Regions from separate parts of the Diaphorobacter sp. J5-51 genome, predicted to be linked through region 4. Evidence: predicted binding sites of a transcription regulator. Region 4 holds the regulator's gene; each other region holds the start of a gene.
What was found. Region 4 encodes sigma-54, which starts transcription at its own class of promoters, with help from an activator protein. Its sites were predicted from a motif close to TGGCANGNAANCTGCTTT; they were not measured.
Positions count from the first base shown of each region.

Region 1 (3,545 bases), on a different contig from region 4:
CCTCGGCGGCGTGCAGGTCGGTGTGGCACACGCCCGAGGCCTCGATCTTCACCAGGATCTGGTCGGCGGCGGGGGTGGGCACGGGCACCTCTTCGATCGTCAGCGGCTTGCCGAACTCGCGGACCACGGCGGCTTTCATTGTCTTGGCTGGCATGGGATAAACCTCCTTCTCTGTGCAAATGAACGCAAGGGGAGCCCCCGTGCACCAGCCGCCCCCGCTGGGACGGCCAGTGGGGGCGCTGTATGGGCTTAGAAGAAGCCCAGCGGCTGCTGGGTGTAGCTCACCAGCAGGTTCTTGGTCTGCTGGTAGTGGTCCAGCATCATCTTGTGGTTCTCACGACCGATGCCCGACTGCTTGTAGCCGCCAAATGCCGCGTGCGCGGGGTAGTGGTGGTAGCAGTTGGTCCACACGCGCCCGGCCTGGATGCCCTTGCCCATGCGGAAGGCGCGCGCGCCATCACGGCTCCACACGCCCGCGCCCAGGCCGTAGAGCGTGTCGTTGGCGATCTCCAGCGCTTCTTCCTCGGTCTTGAAGGTGGTCACCGAGACCACGGGCCCGAAGATCTCTTCCTGGAAAATGCGCATCTTGTTGTGGCCCTTGAACACCGTGGGCTGCACGTAGTAGCCGCCGGCCAGGTCGCCGCCCAGGGCGGTGTTGCGCGCGCCGCCGATGAGGCACTGGGCGCCTTCCTGCTTGCCCAGGTCCAGGTAAGAAAGAATCTTTTCCAGTTGCTCCTGCGAGGCCTGGGCGCCGATCATGGTGTTCTTGTCCAGCGGGTGGCCTTGCTGGATGGCGGCCACGCGCTTGAGCGCGCGCTCCATGAAGCGCTCGTAGATCGATTCCTGGATCAACGCGCGGCTGGGGCAGGTGCAGACCTCGCCCTGGTTCAGCGCGAACATCGCAAAGCCTTCCAGCGCCTTGTCGAAGAAGCCGTCGTCGGCGGACATCACGTCCTCGAAGAAGATGTTGGGGCTCTTGCCGCCCAGCTCCAGCGTCACGGGAATGATGTTCTGGCTGGCGTACTGCATGATGAGCCGGCCCGTGGTGGTCTCGCCGGTGAAGGCTATTTTTGCGATCCGGTTGCTGGAGGCCAGTGGCTTGCCGGCCTCCAGGCCAAAGCCGTTGACCACATTGACCACGCCCGGCGGCAGCAGGTCGCCAATGATCTCCATCAGTACCAGGATGGAGGCGGGCGTCTGCTCCGCGGGTTTCAGCACCACGCAGTTGCCCGCAGCTAGCGCGGGGGCGAGCTTCCACACCGCCATCAGGATGGGGAAGTTCCACGGAATGATCTGCCCGACCACGCCCAGCGGCTCATGGAAGTGGTAGGCGATGGTGTCGGCGTCGATCTCGCTGATGCCGCCTTCCTGCGCGCGCACGGCGCCGGCGAAGTAGCGGAAGTGGTCGATGGCCAGCGGAATGTCGGCCGCCATGGTCTCGCGCAGCGGCTTGCCGTTGTCGATGGTCTCGGCCACGGCGATCTGCAGCAGGTTGGCCTCCATGCGGTCGGCGATCCGGTTCAGGATGTTGGCGCGCTCGGTGGTCGAGGTGCGGCCCCACGCGGCCTTGGCTTTGTGCGCAGCGTCCAGTGCGGCGTCGATGTCCTTGCTGTTGGAGCGTGGCACGGCCGTGAACTTCTGGCCGTTGATGGGCGAGATGTTCTCGAAGTACTGCCCGTCCACGGGCGCCACCCACTGCCCGCCGATGTAGTTGCCGTACTGCTGCTTGTAGGGGTTGGCGATGCCAAGGCTGGCGATTTCGGCCATGTTCATGTGGTGTCTCCTGAGTGCTTGTGAAGGAATGCCGCCGATGCGGCGGCGGCAGTGCCTCAGTGCAAGCGCCGTGCCAGAACGGCTGCAGAGGGGAGGGGCGGTGGGGCGTGCCGCGGCTGTGCCGCAGCGGCGCAGCCGTGTGCCATAACGCAACAGTGCGCCGGCCCATGACGGAACACCCGTTGAAGGTGCAGTCGTGCTGAAGGGCTCAGGGTGCTATGTTTTACATAGCTTCTCGCGCTGTATTCAAGGGCGTTGCAGGCACTTTTTGCCTGAATCGCCGCTGCGGGTCACTCGGCACCGGGCGTAACGCTTGCCGGGCCGTTGGCGGGCGGGGTGGGCTTGAGACGCGGCAGGGCTGCCAGATGCTGCGCGGCCTTGTGGGCCTGCTCCACGGCGCGGCGCAGGTCGCCCAGCAGGCCCGTCCACTCGTGCGCGGCCGTCACTTCCAGCAAGCCCTGGGCACCCGCGCGCAGCACGGCGGCCTTGGCGGCTTCGTACGCCGCGTCGAAGACGGCGTGAGCGGTGTTCACCTGGTCCAGGTCGTGGGCCTTGGGATCAGCGGCGGCAAAAAAATCCAGCGCCGCGGTGAAGGCCAGGGGCAGCGCGGCCAGGGGGTGGCCTTCGGGCGTGGTGGGCGGCACCGTTGCGGGGTGCGTGACGCGTAGCGCCTGCTGGCCCACCTGGTGCATGACACGCGCCAGCGTGTCGTAGTAGCCCGCAATGCGCAGCAGCTCGGGCATCTGGTCGGCCACGTCGCGCGACAGCGGCTGGCGGCTCACGTCGCTCACAAACGCGCCCACCTGCTGCTGCAGCTGCTCCAGCGCCTGCAACTGGCGCGTGAGCTGGCTCGTGGCCTGTGCGCCGGCCGGTTGCCAGGGCAGGGCGACGGGCGCCATGCGGGTGGCATCCGACGCCAGCTGCAGTGCCAGGTGGCCTACGCGCGCCATCTCGCGGCGCAGCGCCTGCAGGGCCAGCGCGGGCACGGCGGCCACGTTGTGGTCCAGGAACTGCGCACGGGCCACGTCCTCGTCGGCCGAGCGAAAGCGTGCCAGCAGAAAGCGCGCGAGCGGCCCCGACAGCGGCCACATGAGCAGCACGCCCAGCAGGTTGAACGCGGTGTGGAAGATCACGAGCTGCGTCACTGCGTCTCCCTCACCCGTGAGCCATACGCCCAGGTGGTGGATGGCCGCGAGCAGGGGCGACAGCAGCGCCAGGGCCGCCGCGGCCGTCACCACGTTGAACAGCACGTGTGCCGCCGCCAGGCGCCGCGCGTTGGAAGTGGCGTGGATGGCGGCCAGGATGCCCGTGAGCGTGGTGCCCACGTTGGCGCCGATGACCACGCCCGCGCCCACTTCCACCGCCAGCGAGCCGCCCGCCACGGCCGTGAGCACCACCGCCAGCGTGGCCGACGAGGCCTGCAGCACCACCGTCATGCCCAGGCCGATGAGCACTGCCAGCGCCAGGCCCGGCAGGTCGCTGGACAGCGGTGGCAGCGCCTGCGGACCCAGCCCGGTGAAGCCCTGGCGCAGCAGTTCGATGCCCAGGAACAGCACGCCGAACCCCGCCACCGCCTGGCCCAGCGCCCCGCGCCGCGTGCCGCTGCCGGTGATTTGCAGCGCCATGCCGATGCCGATGAACGGAAGGGCGAAGGCATCGGCCTTCACCGCAAAGCCTAGCCACGCCACGAGCCAGCCGGTGACCGATGAACCCAGATTGGAGCCGAACACCACCCACAGCGCGGAGCTGAAGCCCAGCAACCCCGCGTTGAC
Region 1 covers NZ_JSYI01000121.1:28,860-32,404, reverse strand. The annotation lists gene adhP (alcohol dehydrogenase AdhP) at 1-154, opposite strand, end outside; gene adh (aldehyde dehydrogenase) at 250-1,773, opposite strand; gene OX89_RS14840 (Na/Pi cotransporter family protein) at 2,064-3,545, opposite strand, start outside.
Region 1: the regulator sigma-54 is predicted to act here: its motif matches at 1,832-1,849, upstream of adh (aldehyde dehydrogenase).

Region 2 (3,545 bases), on a different contig from region 4:
ACCTTGAGGGCCCGGTGCGTGCTGCGCGCCGACCACGCCAGGCGCGCCGCCGCGGCCTGCAGGAACCGCGCGGCCGGCGCGTCCAGCGCCGCCATCTGTTCCAGCTCCTGACCCTGCAATGCCTGGTTGGCCTTGCCCTGGCGCTGGAGCGCTCGTTCGTGCGCGCGGGCCACGCGTTCGCGCACGGCGCCGCTGGGTTCGCCGGGCGGGGCGCCCAGCAGTTCCTCGGGCGGCAGCGCGGGCACCTCCACATGCAGGTCGATGCGGTCCAGCAGCGGGCCGCTGAGCTTGCCCTGGTAGCGCGCGATCTGGTCGGGTGTGCAGCGGCAGGCGCGCTGGTGCGAGCCCGCAAAACCACAGGGGCAGGGGTTCATGGCCGCCACGAGCTGAAAGCGCGCCGGGAACTCGGCGCGCTGCGCCGCCCGGGCGATGGTGATGCGCCCGCTCTCCAGCGGCTCGCGCAGCGCTTCCAGGGCGCTGCGGGCGAATTCGGGGAATTCATCGAGGAAGAGCACGCCTTCGTGCGCGAGCGAGATCTCGCCCGGGCGCGGCGGCGAGCCCCCGCCCACCAGTGCGATCGCGCTGCAGCTGTGGTGCGGGCTGGCTGTGGTGCGCTGCATCCACTGCGCGGGGCTGAAGCGCCCGGCCAGGCTGGCAATGGCCGCGCTCTCCAGCGCTTGCTCCACCCCCATCGGGGGCAGCAGCCCGGCAAAACGCTGGGCCAGCATGGATTTGCCCGAGCCCGGGGGCCCCACGAGCAGCAGCCCGTGCCCGCCTGCGGCAGCGATCTCCAGTGCGCGCTTGGCCGCGGCCTGCCCCTTCACGTCGGCCAGGTCCGGGCCATCGGTGGCCGGGGCCGGCGGCGCGGGTTGCAGCCGCTGCCAACCGCCGTCGTCCGCGCCATCATCGTTCGGCGGGGGCACGGGCACGAACTGGCGCACCACGTCCAACAGGTGGTGCGCGCGGTAGATCTCGGTGCCCGGCACCAGCGCAGCTTCTTCGGCGCTGCCGGGGGGAAGCACCGTGCGTACGGGCTGCGCCAGCGCGCGCAGCGCCAAGCTGGTCGCCAGGGCGCCGCGCACCGGGCGCAGCAGGCCCGACAGCGATAGCTCGCCGGCGAACTCCCAGCCGTCCAACCGGGCCGCGTCGATCTGCCCGCTCGCGGCCAGGATGCCCAGCGCGATCGGCAGGTCGAAGCGGCCGGAGTCTTTGGGCAGATCGGCCGGCGCCAGGTTCACGGTGATCTTCTTGTTGGCCGGGAATTCCAGCCCGGCGTTCTGCAGCGCGGAGCGCACGCGCTCGCGCGCCTCCTTGACCTCGACATCGGCCAGGCCCACCAGCGCGAAGCTGGGCAACCCGTTGGCCAGGTGTACTTCCACAGTAACGGCGGGCGCGTGCAGGCCCAGCAGGGCGCGGCTTTGCACCAAAGCAAGACTCATCGCAACGGATCTCCCCAGGCATGTGCGTGCAACCATGGCGACGGATGCGCCAGGGGGCCGCCCTGCACCAGGCTGGTGCGAAATGCGCCGGGCTGCAACCCCTGTGACTGCACGTATGCCTCAGGATGGTACCCGGCAGGCCGTCGCGGGGCGGATTTCGGGGTGGCACGGTCCATGCATTGAGGGGGTGTCAACCGTCGCCCAACACTGGAGGAACCATGCACCGCTTTTCCCTCAAGACCCTGACCCTCGCTTTTGCGGCCGTCGCCGTACCGGGCCTTGCCAGCGCCCAGCTCACTGCCAATGTGTCGCTGACCAGCAACTACAAGTTCCGCGGCCAGGACCAGGACGTGAACCGCATCAAGGCCGTGAACCCGGCCATCCAGGGCGGGTTCGACTACAGCTTTGGCGACAGCGGCTTCTACGTGGGCAACTGGAACTCCAGCGTGGACTGGCTGTCCGGCAACTCCATCGAGGCCGACTTCTACGGCGGCTACAAATTCAAGGCCGGTGAGGTGGACCTGGATGTGGGCGCGCTCACGTATGTGTACCCGGGCAACACCAGCGGCAACACCACCGAGCTGTACGGCGCGGCCACGTACGGCCCGTTCACGGCCAAGTACTCGCACACCGTGTCCAAGGATTACTTCGGCTGGGCGGGCGCCAAGACCTCCAGCAACCGCGGGCGCAACACGGGCTACCTGAACCTGGCGTTTGCGCAGGAGGTTGCGCCCAGCGTCACGCTGAAGGCGTCCGTGGGCTACACGCGCTTTGCCAGCGACATCAAGGACCTGGGCGTGCCCAATTACGTGGACTACAGCGTGGGCGGCGCCTACGACTTCGGCGCCGGCCTGTCATTGTCCGCGGCGGTTGCTGGAGCCAACAAGAAGGGCTTCTTCGGCGATGCCAACAAGGCCCGCCTGATCGTCTCCCTCACCAAGACCCTTTAACTCTCGACAAGGAACCGATCATGAAAATGGTCACCGCCATCATCAAACCCTTCAAGCTCGACGAGGTGCGCGAGTCCCTGTCGGACATCGGCGTACAGGGCATCACCGTGACCGAGGTGAAGGGCTTCGGCCGCCAGAAGGGCCATACCGAGCTGTACCGCGGCGCCGAGTACGTCGTGGACTTCCTGCCCAAGGTGAAGATCGAGGCCGCCGTGGCCGACGAGCTGGTGGAACGCGTCATCGAGGCCATCGAAGGCGCGGCCCGCACCGGCAAGATCGGCGACGGCAAGATCTTCGTGGCGCACCTGGAGCAGGTGGTGCGCATCCGCACCGGCGAGACCGGCCAGGAAGCCCTGTGAGCGCGCGCCGCACAGGCATTCGTCCCTCCCGACCCAGAGATCTGCCATGAAAAAACTATTTGCTTCCCTACTGATCGGTGCAAGCCTGCTGGCCGGTGGCGCCGGCGCGCTGGCCCAGACACCCGACGCGGCCGCAACGGCTTCGGAGCCAGTGGCCGTCGCACCCGCGCCCGCTGCCGAGCCCGTCGCAGCACCTGCTGCGGCACCCGCACCCACCCCCGCGGCAGAGGCGCCCGCCGCGCCCAAGGTGGACTCGGGCGACACCGCCTGGATGCTGACCTCCACGCTGCTCGTGATCCTGATGATCATCCCGGGCCTGGCCCTGTTCTACGGGGGGCTGGGCCGCACCAAGAACATGCTGTCCGTGCTGATGCAGGTGTTCGTGATCTTTGCCCTGGTGTCGCTGCTGTGGTCCATCTATGGCTACAGCCTCGCGTTCTCCGGCGAGGGCCAATTCGTGGGCGACCTGTCCAAGCTTTTCCTGAAGGGCGTGAGCCAGGAAACCTTTGGTGCGCTGGCGACCATTCCCGAATACGTGTTCATCGCCTTCCAGGGCACGTTCGCGGCCATCACCGTGGCGCTGATCGTGGGCTCCTTTGCGGAACGCATGCGTTTTGCGGCCGTGCTCATCTTCGCGCTGCTGTGGTTCACCTTCAGCTATGTGCCCATGGCCCACATCGTGTGGGGTGGCGGCCTGCTGGCGGCCGACGGCGCGCTCGATTTTGCGGGCGGCACCGTGGTGCACATCAATGCCGGTATCGCGGGCCTGGTGGGTGCCTACATGGTGGGCAAGCGCA
Region 2 covers NZ_JSYI01000054.1:109,717-113,261, forward strand. The annotation lists gene OX89_RS07845 (YifB family Mg chelatase-like AAA ATPase) at 1-1,439, opposite strand, end outside; gene OX89_RS07850 (TorF family putative porin) at 1,658-2,389, shown strand; gene glnK (P-II family nitrogen regulator) at 2,410-2,748, shown strand; gene OX89_RS07860 (ammonium transporter) at 2,795-3,545, shown strand, end outside.
Region 2: the regulator sigma-54 is predicted to act here: its motif matches at 1,603-1,620, upstream of OX89_RS07850 (TorF family putative porin).

Region 3 (3,545 bases), on a different contig from region 4:
GGCCGACGGCATGGGGGGCTACAACGCGGGCGAGGTGGCTGCCGGGATGGCGATCACCTACATCGGCACCGAGATGGTCCGCTGGCTGCAAGGCGACGGCTCCGCGGCATCGCCTTCGGATGTACGGCATGCACTAGAGGCCTGTGTGGACAATGCGAACCACGCGATCCTCGGCGCCTCGATGTCCAACCCGCAGTACTTGGGAATGGGTACCACGCTGGTCGTCGGCGTGTTCCGTGACGACCGGCTCATTCTCGGCCACATCGGTGATTCGCGCTGCTACCGGTGGCGCGAGGGCCTCTTGCGGCAGATCACGCGCGACCACTCGTGGTTGCAGGAGCAGATCGACCTGGGACTGCTCACGCCGGCACAAGCAGCCGTTTCGGGGCAGCGCAACCTGGTGACACGGGCGCTGGGGGTGGATGTGTCCGTGCATATAGAAATCAACGAATTTCCTGTCGAGCCCGGTGACTTGTTCATTCTTTGCTCCGACGGCCTGACGGATATGTTGAGTGACGCAGATTTGGCCGAACTGGCGCGGATGCCCATTGCGCTACAAGATAAAGCGGCGCGCATGGTGGCCATGGCCAACGCCATGGGAGGGCGGGACAACATCAGCGTAGTGCTGGCGCAAACGCAACTCGCTCAGGACGCCAAAAAACGCGGCGGCCTCATGGCGCGCCTGCTGCGCACCTCGTGACCTTTCCGCCAAGCTCAGCCCGACCGCCAGGGCTTCATTTGCCTGTGCCCGGAAATTGCTACTTCCCTCTACTAGCTAAGTTGTTTGGATAAGGAAAAGTGATCATGCCCAGAATGGTCGTGTCGATCGATGGAGTTGTCATCAAGGAAGTTACCTTCACCAAGGAACGCACAACGGTAGGCCGCCGCCCCTACAACGACGTGGTCATCGACAACCTTGCCGTCAGTGGTGAACATGCGGTCTTCCTCATGAATGGGGATGATGTGGAAGTAGAGGACCTGGGTAGCACCAACGGCACCTATGTCAATGGCAAGGCCATCAAGCGACAGCCTTTGCGCAACGGCGACACGGTGGAATTGGGGAAGTACAAGATCCGCTTCCTGCACGAAGAGCCTGGTCATGACTATGAGAAGACGATGGTCTTCAAGCCCGGCATGTTGCCGCCGCTGGGCAAGCCTGCGGCCCCTGCGCCAGTCGTGCTGAGCGCCGCCGTGCGGGTGATGAACGGCCCCGCCGCCGGCCGTGAGGTGGCTCTGACAAAAGTGGTTACCACCATTGGCAAGCCAGGCGTGGCCGTGGCCTCCATCACCAAGCGGCACAGCGGCTTTGTGCTGGCCCATGTGGAGGGGGGGGACTTTCCGTTGCTGAACGGTACGCGCATTGGAGTGGACCCCATAACTCTCAAGAATGGTGACCGCATCGCTCTGGCCAGTACCGAGATGGAGTTTGTGCAGGGCTAGAGCGTGCAGAGGGCAACGCTAGTGTGGCGATCATTAGCGCTTCGCTTTTAAAAGCCGTTAGCGCCTGATGGGAGAAGGGGTGCTGCCGCGGGTCGCAGAATGCCGCGCTGCCTCTAACAGACCGAATTGCGTAGTTCTCCACGTAGAACACCTTGGGGTGACAAATGTGTCGACGTGTGACCGATTGGTTAGACTTTTCCTTTGCGGGGTTTGGGAAACGGGTGAAAAATGTCGCGCGCTGCAACGTTTGGTTGCATTCTGATGTTGGCACAGAAGCTGCTCAAGTTTTCTCAACCCGCAGGATTCCTCTGCGGGGGCTATTACCTAATTCCGAGGAGGATTTATGAAGCGTACCCTGCAACAAGGTTTCACCCTGATCGAACTGATGATCGTGGTGGCGATCATCGGCATTCTGGCGGCTGTGGCCCTGCCTGCCTACCAAGACTACACCGTGCGTGCCAAGGTGTCCGAGGCGGTCATTGCTGGCTCTTCTGCCAAGAGCGCGCTGAGCGAAGCCTTCCAGTCTGATAGCACGACAGGCCTGACCTCCGCAGCCACGGCCATCAATGCCACGCCTACGGCCCAGAAGTCTTCCAAGTACGTCCTCAACTACTGCGTATTCAACGCGGCAGCAGGTGGTGCTCCGACGGCTGCAGCCTGTGCTGCCTTTCCGAACCCTGCCACCAACTGGGTGGTGTCGGTCGCGCTTGCAGCCACCGCCGGGAATGGTATTCCTACCGGCCTCAACGGTCGTACATTCAACTTGGCTCCTAACGTGAACGGTGCCATTCCCGTGGCTGGCGCCCAAGGCGCTGTTGACTGGGCCTGCACCAGCGCCACCAACGTGGCAGCGACTCAGCGTGGCCTGAATAACAGAACTGTTCCGGCCACACCAGTTCCCGCAAAGTACATGCCTTCCGAATGCCGTTAAGCCTCGGTGCATGATCTGAAAAGAGCGCTCAGGCGCTCTTTTTTATATGGAAATTTGAATATGGATTTTTCGCTGCGCATGCATCGAGCCGCCAAAGCCGCCGCCTGCCATTTTCTTGTGTCGGTGGCGGTTGCTTTTGCGGTCGCAGCGGTGGTATTTGGCATTTGGTATCCCGCGCCTTACCACAACCTTTCCGGCGGCTTGAAGCTCTTTCTCATTGTGGTAGGGGTGGATGTTGTTTGTGGCCCGCTTCTCACGTTGGTGGTCTTTAATCCATCCAAAAGCCGTCGTGAGCTCTTGATAGATCTCGCCTTGATTGCCGTGATTCAGGTGGGGGCACTGGCTTACGGAATTCATACTGCTTACCAAGCCAGGCCCTTGTTTCTGGTGCATGAGGTGGACCGTTTTCGAGCCATCGGCATGCCTGATTTTGGCAATGAAAACGATGTCAAGGCTGCATTGAAGGGACTGGAGCCTTCCCTCCAACCACGGTGGCACAAGGGCCCCATCACCGTTGGAATCCGGATCCCGAATACCCGCGAAGAACGCCAGAGCGTGCTCTTCGAATCCATATTCGGCGGGCGTGATTATTCACAGAGGCCAGAATTCTATATACCGTACGACGAGGTAGAAAAAGAACGGGTGCTGCGCCGTGCCAGGCCAGCGAAAAACTTCGCGGCACACTATCCAAAGCAATCTGCAGATTTGCAAGAAATTCTCAAAAAAACCCAGACGTCCATGGAGAAGGCATTTTTTCTTCCTGTGCAACAAAAACAAGAATGGGTCGCGATCCTCAATGATTCAGCCATTATTCTAGGTTTCTTGCCGGGAGACGGGTTCGAAGTTCCCTGAATGGAAATTCAACTGCCTTGCACTGGACACGGGCAACGGTGCCATCTACAAAGCAATGCGGTTGCAAGGGCGCCTGTTCAACCGCTTGTGCTGGACCACAGGCATCACCGAATACCCCATCCCACGCCAGCGTCGCAACAGCGCCTGGGATGGCGCTTGACGCATCAGCCGCGAGATGAACGGCCTTCAACAGGCTTGTGATTGTCGGCATGCCCGTTTTCCAGGACGCGATAAGGTGGTCGTTTTGCAGTTCAATGGGCGTGCGTCAGAGTGCTTTCTTCTATAGGGCGGCATGGAAGCCCCAGCGAGCCATTATGATTTC
Region 3 covers NZ_JSYI01000017.1:16,403-19,947, forward strand. The annotation lists gene OX89_RS02235 (Stp1/IreP family PP2C-type Ser/Thr phosphatase) at 1-700, shown strand, start outside; gene OX89_RS02240 (FHA domain-containing protein) at 805-1,440, shown strand; gene OX89_RS02245 (pilin) at 1,784-2,371, shown strand; gene tfpZ (TfpX/TfpZ family type IV pilin accessory protein) at 2,432-3,223, shown strand.
Region 3: the regulator sigma-54 is predicted to act here: its motif matches at 1,706-1,723, upstream of OX89_RS02245 (pilin).

Region 4 (3,545 bases):
TCCTACGGCAGCCGCAAGGTGGTCAAGGACGTGTCCGTGGTCGTGCAAAAGGGCGAGGTGGTGGGCCTATTGGGCCCCAACGGCGCCGGCAAGACCACGTCGTTCTACATGATCGTCGGCCTGGTGCGCAGCGACGGCGGCCGCATCAGCATCGACGGGCAGGACGTGACGGACATGCCCATCCACCGGCGCTCGCGGCTGGGCCTGTCGTACCTGCCGCAGGAAGCCTCGATCTTTCGCAAGCTCAATGTCGAAGACAACGTGCGCGCGGTGCTGGAGCTGCAGACCGACGAGGCCGGCCGCTCCCTGCCGCGCGCCGAGGTGGAGCGGCGCCTGACCGCGCTGCTGCAGGAACTGCGCGTGGACCACCTGCGCAAGTCGCCTGCACTGGCGCTGTCGGGCGGCGAGCGCCGGCGCGTGGAGATCGCGCGCGCGCTGGCCACGCAGCCGCGCTTCATCCTGCTGGATGAGCCCTTCGCCGGCATCGACCCGATCGCCGTGATCGAGATCCAGCGCATCATTGGCTTTCTCAAGGCGCGCGGCATTGGCGTGCTGATCACCGACCACAACGTGCGTGAGACGCTGGGCATCTGCGACCACGCCTTCATCATCAGCGACGGCCAGGTGCTGGCTCAGGGTACGCCGTCGGACATCGTCGACAACGCGGAAGTGCGCCGGGTGTACCTGGGCGAGCACTTCCGCATGTGAGAGTGATGGGCGACCACGGCGCGATGCAGGACCAGACAGTGGGTTGCAGGCCATGAAGCCCGGCCTGTCGCTGCGCGTCTCGCAGCACCTGGCGCTCACACCGCAGTTGCAGCAGTCGATCCGCCTGCTGCAGCTGTCCACGCTGGAGCTGGCCCAGGAGGTCGAGCAAATGCTCGACGAGAACCCCTTCCTGGAGCGCACGCTGGAAGAGGCCCCGCGCGAGGAGTTCGGCCTGGCCCAGGCCGATGCACCGGTGAGCGAGCAAGACCGCGAAGCCGAGGATGCTATTTATTCAGGAGCTGTCAGCGCAGGGCAGGAAAGCGCTACAAGCCAAAATGATGCAGAAACCTCCACCGCCGAATCCACGGCCGAACCCGCGGACTGGGAAGGCGACGGCTCGGTAGACCTGGCGCCCGACGACAGCGAGTGGGGCGGCGACGCCCCGGCGCGCAACGGTGCCGGCGCGGGGAGCGACGACGAGGTGGACGCCACCGAGCTGGCCCGCAGCCAGGAGTCGCTCACGGCCTTCCTGCACCGCCAGGCGCTGGCGCTGCGCCTGTCCGAGCTGGACATGGCCGCGCTGCGCTTCCTCATCGAATCGCTGAACGACGACGGCTACCTGGACGAGTCGCTGCAGGACCTGGCCGCCAGCCTGGCGGGCACCGAAGACCCCGAGCAACTCGATGAACTGGTGCACCGTTTCACCGTGGCGCTGCGCCTGCTGCAAAGCCTGGAGCCCGCGGGCGTGGGCGCGCGCGGCCTGGCCGAATGCCTCACGCTGCAGCTGCGTGCGATGGACCAGGACGAAGAGGGCGACCCCGACGTGATCCAGGCCGCGCTGGCCATTTGCGGCCAGCCGCTGGACCTGCTGGCCAAGCGCGACGTGCGCCGCCTGGCGCAGGCCTGCGGCACCAGCGAAGAGCGCACGCGCGCCGCGATGGCCTTGATCGCGCGGCTGGAGCCACGCCCGGGCAGGCGCTTTGCCGACGTGGACCGCAACATCATCGTGCCCGACGTGATCGTCAAGAAAACCGGCCGCGGCGGACAGCAGAACTTCAGCGTGCAGCTCAACCCGGACGTGATGCCGCGCCTGCGCGTGCACGACATCTACGCCGGTGCGTTGCGCGGCGGCCGTGGCGAAGGCCACCAGGCGCTGCAGGCACGGCTGCAGGAGGCGCGTTGGTTCATCAAGAACATCCAGCAGCGTTTTGACACCATCCTGCGCGTGTCGCGCGCCATCGTGGAGCGGCAGAAGAACTTCTTCGTGCATGGCGAACTGGCCATGCGCCCGCTGGTGCTGCGCGACATTGCCGATGAACTGGGCCTGCACGAGTCCACCATCAGCCGCGTGACCACCGCCAAGTACATGGCCACGCCGCAAGGCACCTACGAACTCAAGTATTTCTTCGGCTCGGGGCTGGGCACCGAAACCGGCGGCAACGCCTCCAGCACGGCCGTGCGCGCGCTCATCAAGCAGTTCATCGCGGCCGAGAACCCGCACAAGCCGCTGTCGGACAGCCAGATCGCCGAGATGCTCAAGGAGCAGGGCATTGAATGTGCGCGCCGCACCGTGGCCAAATACCGTGAGGCGCTCAAGATCGCCCCGGCCAACATCCGCAAGGCACTTTGAACCATGGCACGCGTCGTCTTCGACCTTCCCCCGCACTTCGGCTTCAGTACCGAGCTGCAGATCTACATCAGCCATGTCAACCAGGGCGGGCACCTGGACAACGCGCAGTTGCTCAGACTCGTGTCCGAGGCGCGCGTGCGTTTCTTCAAGTCGCTGGGCTACCCCGAGGCCGACGTGGCGGGCCTGTCCACCGTGGTGGGCGACATCGTGGCGCAGTACAAGTCCGAGGCGTTCCACGGCGAGACGCTGCGCGTGGAGATGACGCCGCAGGACTTCAACCGCTACGGCTTCGACCTCGTCTTCCGGTTGACCGAGAAGAGCCAGGGGCGCGAGATCGCGCGCGGCAAGACCGGCATCGTCTTCATCGACCGTGCGGCCCGCAAGCCCGCACCCATTCCTGAATCCGTGCTCCAGCCATTGCTGCAGCGCGCAGCACAGCCGCAATGAACCAGCTTCAACTCTTTTTGCCCTGCGCCGCTGGCGTGGAGGGCTATCTGGCCGACGAGGTGCACAGCCTCACGGGGCTGGCCGGGCAGGACCTGCTCGTGGGCCGCGCGGGCGTGCTGCTGCGCGCCTCCTGGCGCGACGCGCTGCGCCTGAACCTGCACAGCCGCCTGGCGCAGCGTGTGCTGGTGCAACTGGCCGAGCGGCCCTACCGCAACGAGGACGACATCTATGCCGCCGCGGCCGACGTGGCCTGGGAGATCTGGTTCACCCCGCGCCAGAGCTTCAAGGTGGAGGTGACGGCGCAGCACAGCCCGCTCAAGAGCCTGAACTTCGCCGCGCTGCGCGTGAAGGATGCCGTGGCCGACCGCTTCCGCGCCAAGGCCGGCGTGCGCCCCGACGTGCAGACGCAGTGGCCCGACGTGCGCGTGCACCTGCACCTGACCAGCGACCGCGCCCAGATCTACATCGACACCTCGGGCGAGCCGCTGTTCAAACGCGGCTGGCGCGAGGACAAGGGCGACGCGCCGCTCAAGGAAACGCTGGCCGCCGCCATGATCGCCGCCACCGGCTGGGACCCGCATGGCGAGCAGCCGCTGCCGCTGTACGACCCTTGCTGCGGCAGCGGCACCGTGGTCATCGAGGCCGCGCAGATCGCCTGCCGCATCGCGCCGGGCCTGCAGCGGCGCTTTGCCTTCGAGAAGCTATTGCCGCACCAGGCCCATGTCTGGTCTGCGATTAAGGATGAAGCGGCCAGCGCCGT
Region 4 covers NZ_JSYI01000015.1:30,377-33,921, reverse strand. The annotation lists gene lptB (LPS export ABC transporter ATP-binding protein) at 1-708, shown strand, start outside; gene OX89_RS01765 (RNA polymerase factor sigma-54) at 761-2,338, shown strand; gene OX89_RS01760 (thioesterase family protein) at 2,342-2,785, shown strand; gene OX89_RS01755 (class I SAM-dependent RNA methyltransferase) at 2,782-3,545, shown strand, end outside.